DNA from 2 places in the Paenibacillus sp. 2TAB26 genome. Region 1 is predicted to be linked to the other one. Evidence: riboswitches for the same ligand, from Rfam matches in the RefSeq annotation. Region 1 holds a riboswitch; the other holds the start of a gene.
The links. Region 1 has a riboswitch for thiamine pyrophosphate ahead of AB4Z50_RS20395 (ABC transporter substrate-binding protein). Riboswitches for the same ligand answer to the same signal wherever they lie in the genome.

Region 1 (3,551 bases):
CCTTTGTCCTCGCCTTCGCGAGTTTTTTATCAACGCCAGAGATCGTAAGAGACAACTCTATATTGCCGGCAACGGTTTGCCATGGAAGCAGCGACGATTGCTGCGGCATATAGGAAATATGTCCGCGTTCGCCCGTCGTTTGCTTGCCATCGATCCAAATTTCGCCTTCCGTAGGACGTTCCAAACCGCCGATAATTTGAAACAAGGTTGTTTTACCGCTGCCGGACGGCCCTACAATCGATACGAACTCCCCATCTGCTATTGAAATGGATAACCCGCCAAGCACTTCTTTGCTCATCTGTCCTTTGCCAAACTTCATTCGAATATTTTGCGTTTGAAGCGTCACTGAATGATGCTCAGCACGATTGACCACTGTCAGCTCACCTCTTTCTCAGGGCGCCAACGTATGACAAGACGCTCCGCTAACGTTACTAAACCAAATAAAGTCAAGCTCAGCGCAACGATGATGGCAACTGCCGCAAATACACGATCTGGCATAAAACCTTTGGACGAAATAAGCATAAATGAGCCAAGACCCTTGTTTGTACCAAGCCATTCGGCAACAACCGCACTTAACACACTATATGAAGCCGCAATCTTCAAGCCGGAAAATAAATGAACAATCGCATGAGGAAGCTCTAGTTTCCAAAACAGCTGCCATTTGCGAATACCGATCATTTGCAAATAGTTGCGAAGCTGTGCATCGGTATTCATAAGCCCGCTCAGCATGGCAACCGTGATGGGGAAAAAACATACCATGATGACCAGCAGCGCCTTTGGCAGCATGCCATAGCCTAGCAGCATCGTCAAAATTGGAGCAATCGCTATGATGGGTACGTTTTGCGACAGCACGAGCAGTGGATATACCGCCGATCGAACGCCAGGAATTAAATGCAGCAAAGCGGCGAGCATTAAGCCCACCGCCGATCCTCCTAAAAAGCCGATAAGTGTCAGCTGCACTGTTGCTCCCGTATGCATCATTAACCTCGGCCAAATCGCGATAGCTCCCTTCACGATCGATATCGGAGAAGGAATGAGCCATTGTTGAAATAATCCAAGTGATGCAGCTGCCTGCCAACAGGCAATCAGCACGATCAGCAGCGCTGCCGGCTGCCATATTTTCGACCAAATCGATTTCTTATTGCCCATCTGGATATTTCTCCAGCAGCCTGCCCATGGAAGCGCCGTTTGCCGGATTGTAGTAAATTTTAATTTGTGAAATAACGGACGGGCAGCCCATCTCCGCCATCGCCTCGCTCATCGACTGTACGACGCTGAGCAGATGGCTCAGCTCACCCTCCATCGTCGTTTCAAGCGGTGCTACACGGTAAGGAACACCGGCCGCTTTAATAATATCAATGGCACGATCTACGTAGGGAATTACGCTCTCGCCGCCTGGTGTTGTCGGTAAAATTTGAATACTTACTAATGCGTTTGCCATTTGATTTCCTTCTTTCTCATCGTTGTAAGTGAGAACGGGCTTTCCCGCCCTCCGTATGTTCGAATAGCTTATTGTGGTAAAAATTCGTTCGTAAATGCCTTCTCCGCTTCAAGCTCCTTCTCCAGCAGCTTGTGCTCAAACATCCATGCTGCATAGTTTTCCCATACGCTTAGCTTCTGTTCGCCCCAGCGCGGTGCGTCATCCTGATATTTCGAGCTTAACCATTTTTGGCTGGCGCGCACAAGCTCCGCATTCAAATCCGGCTCTGCTTTTATTAAAATTTCTGCTGCATCCTCCGCATTGCTGATCGCGTATTGGTAGCCTTTGGATACGGCAGCAGTAAACGCTTTGACTGTTTCCGGCTTATTCTTAATCAAATCTTCGTTCGTCACGATTACCGGCGTATAATAATCCAGTTTGTCGCTGTAGTCTGTTAAATAAACCATATTGATCTTCTCGCCGCGCAGCTCTGCTTCCACGCCAGTCCATGCGTAGTAAATCCATGCAAAATCAATATCGCGTTTCACTGCCGTAAAGAAGTCGCCGTCGCCGATGCTTATCATATTTACTTTACTTACATCTGCGCCCTTCTCCTGCATAAGCGATTGAATGACCGCCTCCTCAACAGGAGCGCCCCAGCCGCCATACGTTTTGCCTTCAAATTTCTCAGGTGAATCGATTCCCTTTGCAAGCGGTGAAGCAAAACCTGAGGTATTGTGCTGAATGACAGCGGCGATCGATACGAGCGGCACGCCGGCAATTCTCGCCATCGTGACAGACTCCTGATAACTTACACCAAACTGCACATTGCCCGAAGCGACCATTTGATCGGCACCGCTTTGTCCTGGTTGAATAATTTCAACATCCAGACCTTGCTCCTTAAAAAAACCTTTATCTCTAGCTACATAAAGTCCGGTATGATTCGTATTTGGTGTCCAGTCGAGTACAACCTGCACCTTCTCTAGCGGCTTGTCCGCTGTTCCCTCTTGCTCTTTCGGCTGTTCGCCCTTGTTCCCAGCGCCACCGCCGCAGCCTGCCAGCGCCAATACGAACACTAGCATCGCGGCCACGATTTTCCACGACAAATGCCCTGTTTTTTTCTGATTCATGATGTTGTTCCCCTCTCCATGCTTCGATTCTTATAGGCGACGACTCCTCGTAGTATCCGGTTCCATGGCTGCATCATTCTAATCGCAACAAAAAAAAGCGTCCCCCTAATCCGGAGGACGCCATATCATTGGCTGTGCAGCTGTTTATACAGCAAATGCTTGATCAATTTGATCTCGCCTGCTTACTAAACAGAGCTTCTGTCCCTACGCTGGCATTATCCAGATCAGGTTTAACGGGTCGGAATTGTATAGAAAATCCCCTCTCAGCCGGCCTAACCAGCTCCCCGGAACATATTCGGTTTCGTCAATACCATTCATTGTATAGCAAAACCCGCATTTAATGCTAGTTTTTTTTGAAAATGATTATCATCAAGCCACGATACTCATCCTCTTACTATATACGGCAGCCAGAACGTGCAGCTCCTGCACCAGCTGTCATTGCCCTAAATCAATATGCTCATCCAGCCATTCAACCTTTGCTTCTTCAGCGGCCTTCGAACTTTCTAAGTCTGCCTTTCCTTTGGTCTCTGCTGCTGGAGCAAGGCGTCCATATACGAGCAAATAAGCGGCTGTCAGCTCTTTTGACATCTCTTCAGACGTTAGCTGCTCTAACAGATGGATGTATTCTAGCTGCTCCTGCGGTTTATTATCCGCACGTGTAATCTTCACATAGGTAAAACCGGCCTGCAAATAAAGCTGGCTAACTTGTTGTGCTGAGTACTGTGATGCCGCTTGATGCTGTGCTTGTGCATTAACAGGATCTAAATATTGCCGAATATTGTTGAAATAATAGCGATTGGCAAAGCACCCGACTAGCCAGCCGCCAGGTTTTAGAAGACGAACTAGATTTTTCATGGCTTGCGGTGTCCCGTATGCATGAGCATCTCCGATTACGATGCCGTCAAGACCTTCAGCAGGCAGCCTCCAATCCTTCGGATCATTCGAGCGGAATACAGTAATTCCCGAAGCTTCTGCTACTCTAGCCGCCAGCTCGTTACGCT
Region 2 (3,551 bases), on a different contig from region 1:
AAGGAGCCGCTAAACGGGAGAGTTTAAGGCAAAAGAGAGGATTGAATGGTAAAAAAGTGGTGCTTTTTATGGGGAGGCTTATTCCGCTTAAGGGCGTTCATCATCTTCTCAATATCGTGCCGCAGCTTGCTAAAAGCCACCCGGAGCTCGTTGTTATCATCGTAGGGAGCCCATTTTATGGCTCGCATCGCAAAACGGCTTATGCGCGCAAGCTTGAACAGCTTGGACGCAAATGTCCGGGTCATGTTCGTTTTGTGCCCTACGTGCCGCATTCGGAAGTGCCCAGCTGGATGCTCGTTGCCGATGTAGCGGTCGTGCCATCTGGACAGAGGGAGGCATTTGGGCTCGTTAATGTTGAGGCGATGTCCTGCGGCGTTCCGGTAGTCGCAACACGTGCTGGCGGAATGAAAGAAATTATCCGTAATGGCGAAACGGGCTATTTGGTCAATCAGCTTCATATCGAGCGAGAGCTGCGAGAAAAGCTGCATCTGCTGCTTCGCGATAAACAGCTCAGGCAGAAGCTGGGGCGCCGCAGCCGCGAGCGTGTGGAGCAGACATTTACATGGCGTCACACCGCAGATCGATGGGTAAGGCTGCTGAAGGAAAGCGGACTGTAGCAGGCTGTATTTTTCCGCGGTTTGGAAAATAGAGGGTTGACACCTTTCTTTACTAAACGGTATAGTCAAACAAGGAAATCCACTAGGGGCGCCGTAATGGCTGAGATAAAGCGAATCGCTTTGGTCCCTTTGAACCTGATCTGGGTTATGCCAGCGTAGGAAAGTGGGATTGTGCGTTTATGCTTTGCGCGTGAAAGCTCTGCCGGAATCTGCTGAAGCCTCAGCTTATGCGGCATGACTTTATCTGCTTAAGGGGAACCCTTGCAAGATAACACTCGCATGACGACACTCTTCGACCGCTCCTTTGCTGGAGCGGTTTTTTTGTTTGGCGCCAGTGAATCGATAAAGCTTTGTGGCCGCCATGCACGCTCCAGCAATTGCAGCTCTTGTAGCAGCCTAGCTACTTGTATAGCAGCGGTGTTTTAAACTTTCTCATATGCTTGCGTATGCCTCCAGGAGGAATTCTATTATTCCATTAGGAGGTTTTTGTTATGTCTATTTTTTCTACTCCGCTTCCGGGCAGCCGCAAGGTGTACGTCGAGGGCTCAAAGGGAAACATCCGTGTTCCGATGAGAGAAATTGCACTTGAAGCTAGTACTGGCAGAAATGGTGAAGAGCTGCCGAATGAACCTGTAAAAGTTTATGATGCAAGCGGTCCTTATACCGATGAAACGTATGAGGCAGATGTTCGGCGCGGTTTGCCCGGTATTCGCAGCGAATGGATCTTGCAGCGTGGTGATGTAGAGCCCTATGAGGGCAGGGAAATCAAACCGGAGGATAATGGATTTATTTCGGCTAAAAAAGCAGAGCAGCGAGGCGCGGAACGATTCCCGGGGTTAACGAGGAAACCGCTTCGTGCCAAAACAGGGCAAAATGTTACGCAGCTTCATTACGCCCGCAAAGGGATCATTACTTCTGAGATGGAATACATCGCTATTCGCYAAGGGATGAGTGCAGAATTTGTACGCAGCGAGATTGCAGCCGGTCGTGCCATTATTCCGACTAACATCAACCATCCTGAAAGTGAGCCGATGATTATTGGGCGGCAGTTTCACGTTAAAATCAATGCTAATATCGGCAACTCTGCTGTAGCTTCTTCGATTGAAGAGGAAGTGGAGAAGATGACTTGGGCGACGCGCTGGGGAGCCGATACGATTATGGATTTGTCCACGGGGAAAAACATCCATACGACGCGGGAGTGGATCGTGCGAAATTCACCAGTTCCGGTTGGCACAGTACCCATTTATCAGGCGCTGGAGAAAGTGAACGGCAAAGCAGAAGACCTTTGCTGGGAAGTATTCCGCGATACGCTTATTGAACAAGCCGAGCAGGGCATCGACTATTTTACGATTCATGCAGGTGTACTGCTGCGCTACATACCACTTACGGCAAAGCGCGTTACGGGTATTGTCTCACGAGGCGGATCAATTATGGCAGCTTGGTGCCTGGCACACCATAAGGAGAATTTCCTATATACGCATTTTGAAGACATTTGTGAAATTATGAAAGCATACGACGTATCATTCTCGCTTGGTGACGGCCTGAGACCCGGTTCTATAGCAGATGCCAATGACGCTGCTCAGTTTGCTGAGCTGGATACATTGGGTGAGCTAACGAAGATCGCATGGAAACATGATGTACAAGTGATGATTGAAGGCCCTGGCCATGTGCCTATGCATTTGATCAAAGAAAATATGGATCGTCAGCTAGAGGTGTGCGATGAAGCGCCTTTCTATACATTAGGACCGCTAACGACCGATATCGCGCCAGGCTATGATCATATTACTTCGGCAATTGGTGCTGCAATGATTGGATGGTTCGGCACGGCAATGCTTTGTTATGTAACACCGAAGGAGCACCTTGGCCTTCCGAATAAGGAGGATGTGAAGGAAGGCGTTATTACGTACAAAATCGCAGCGCATGCGGCTGACTTGGCGAAAGGGCACCGTGGAGCGAAGCTGCGTGATGATGCATTGTCCAAAGCGCGATTCGAGTTTCGTTGGCGGGATCAATTCCATCTATCGCTTGATCCAGAGCGTGCGATGGCTTACCACGATGAGACGCTTCCAGCTGATGCTGCGAAATCCGCTCATTTCTGCTCCATGTGCGGGCCGAAGTTTTGCAGCATGCGAATCACCCAAGATATAAGAGAGTATGCCGCGCAAAACGATATGGAAACAACGGAAGCCATTGAAGCGGGAATGAAGGAAAAATCAGATGCATTCAAGGCGGCAGGGAGCAAGATTTATGGTTGATTCTGTTCTTGATGCTTTTGCAGATCGTTATTCGAGGCAAACGAGATTTGCTTTCATTGGAGAGGCAGGCCAGCGGAAGCTGGCCGATGCCTCGGTGCTTATCGTCGGTGTTGGCGCATTAGGCGCTTCGCTTGCGCAGCATATGGTAAGAGCTGGTGTCGGGGAAGTTAGGCTGGTAGACAGGGATTTTGTTGAGCCAAGCAACTTGCAGCGCCAAATGCTTTTTGACGAGGCGGACGCTCTGGCAGTGATGCCCAAAGCAGTGGCCGCTGCCAATCGGCTTCGCCAAATTAACAGCAGTGTAAACATTATGGCGACAGTAGCGGATGTGAATGCACAGAACATTGGATTTCTCGCCGGAGGAGTTCATCTCGTCCTTGATGGGACGGATAATGCAGCGACAAGGCTGCTGGTCAGCGACCAATGCTTTAGACAGCGAATCCCATTTGTTTATGGCGGGGTGGCTGGGGCGCAGGGCATGCAGGCAACATTAATTCCTGGAGAGACTTCTTGCTTGCGCTGCTTAATCGGAGCAGATGATATGGAGCAGGAGGCCGATACTTGCGATACGGTGGGCGTACTCGCTCCAGCGGTTGAATGGATTGCATCTATGCAAGCAGCTGAGGCGATAAAATGGCTCACTGGCAATAATTCGGCGCTGCGTAAAACGTGGTTGAGC

Region 2: linked by a shared signal. The riboswitch ahead of thiC (phosphomethylpyrimidine synthase ThiC) and the one ahead of AB4Z50_RS20395 (ABC transporter substrate-binding protein) in region 1 are both predicted to bind thiamine pyrophosphate.

What each region holds. Positions count from the first base shown of each region.
Region 1 is NZ_JBFRGC010000017.1:151,225-154,775, forward strand. It holds gene AB4Z50_RS20380 (ABC transporter ATP-binding protein) at 1-373, opposite strand, end outside; gene AB4Z50_RS20385 (ABC transporter permease) at 376-1,149, opposite strand; gene AB4Z50_RS20390 (thiamine-binding protein) at 1,139-1,441, opposite strand; gene AB4Z50_RS20395 (ABC transporter substrate-binding protein) at 1,510-2,550, opposite strand; TPP riboswitch at 2,735-2,847, opposite strand; gene AB4Z50_RS20400 (glycosyltransferase) at 2,986-3,551, opposite strand, start outside.
Region 2 is NZ_JBFRGC010000037.1:11,062-14,612, reverse strand. It holds gene AB4Z50_RS31000 (glycosyltransferase family 4 protein) at 1-617, shown strand, start outside; TPP riboswitch at 692-796, shown strand; gene AB4Z50_RS30995 (hypothetical protein) at 858-980, opposite strand; gene thiC (phosphomethylpyrimidine synthase ThiC) at 1,109-2,872, shown strand; gene AB4Z50_RS30985 (ThiF family adenylyltransferase) at 2,865-3,551, shown strand, end outside.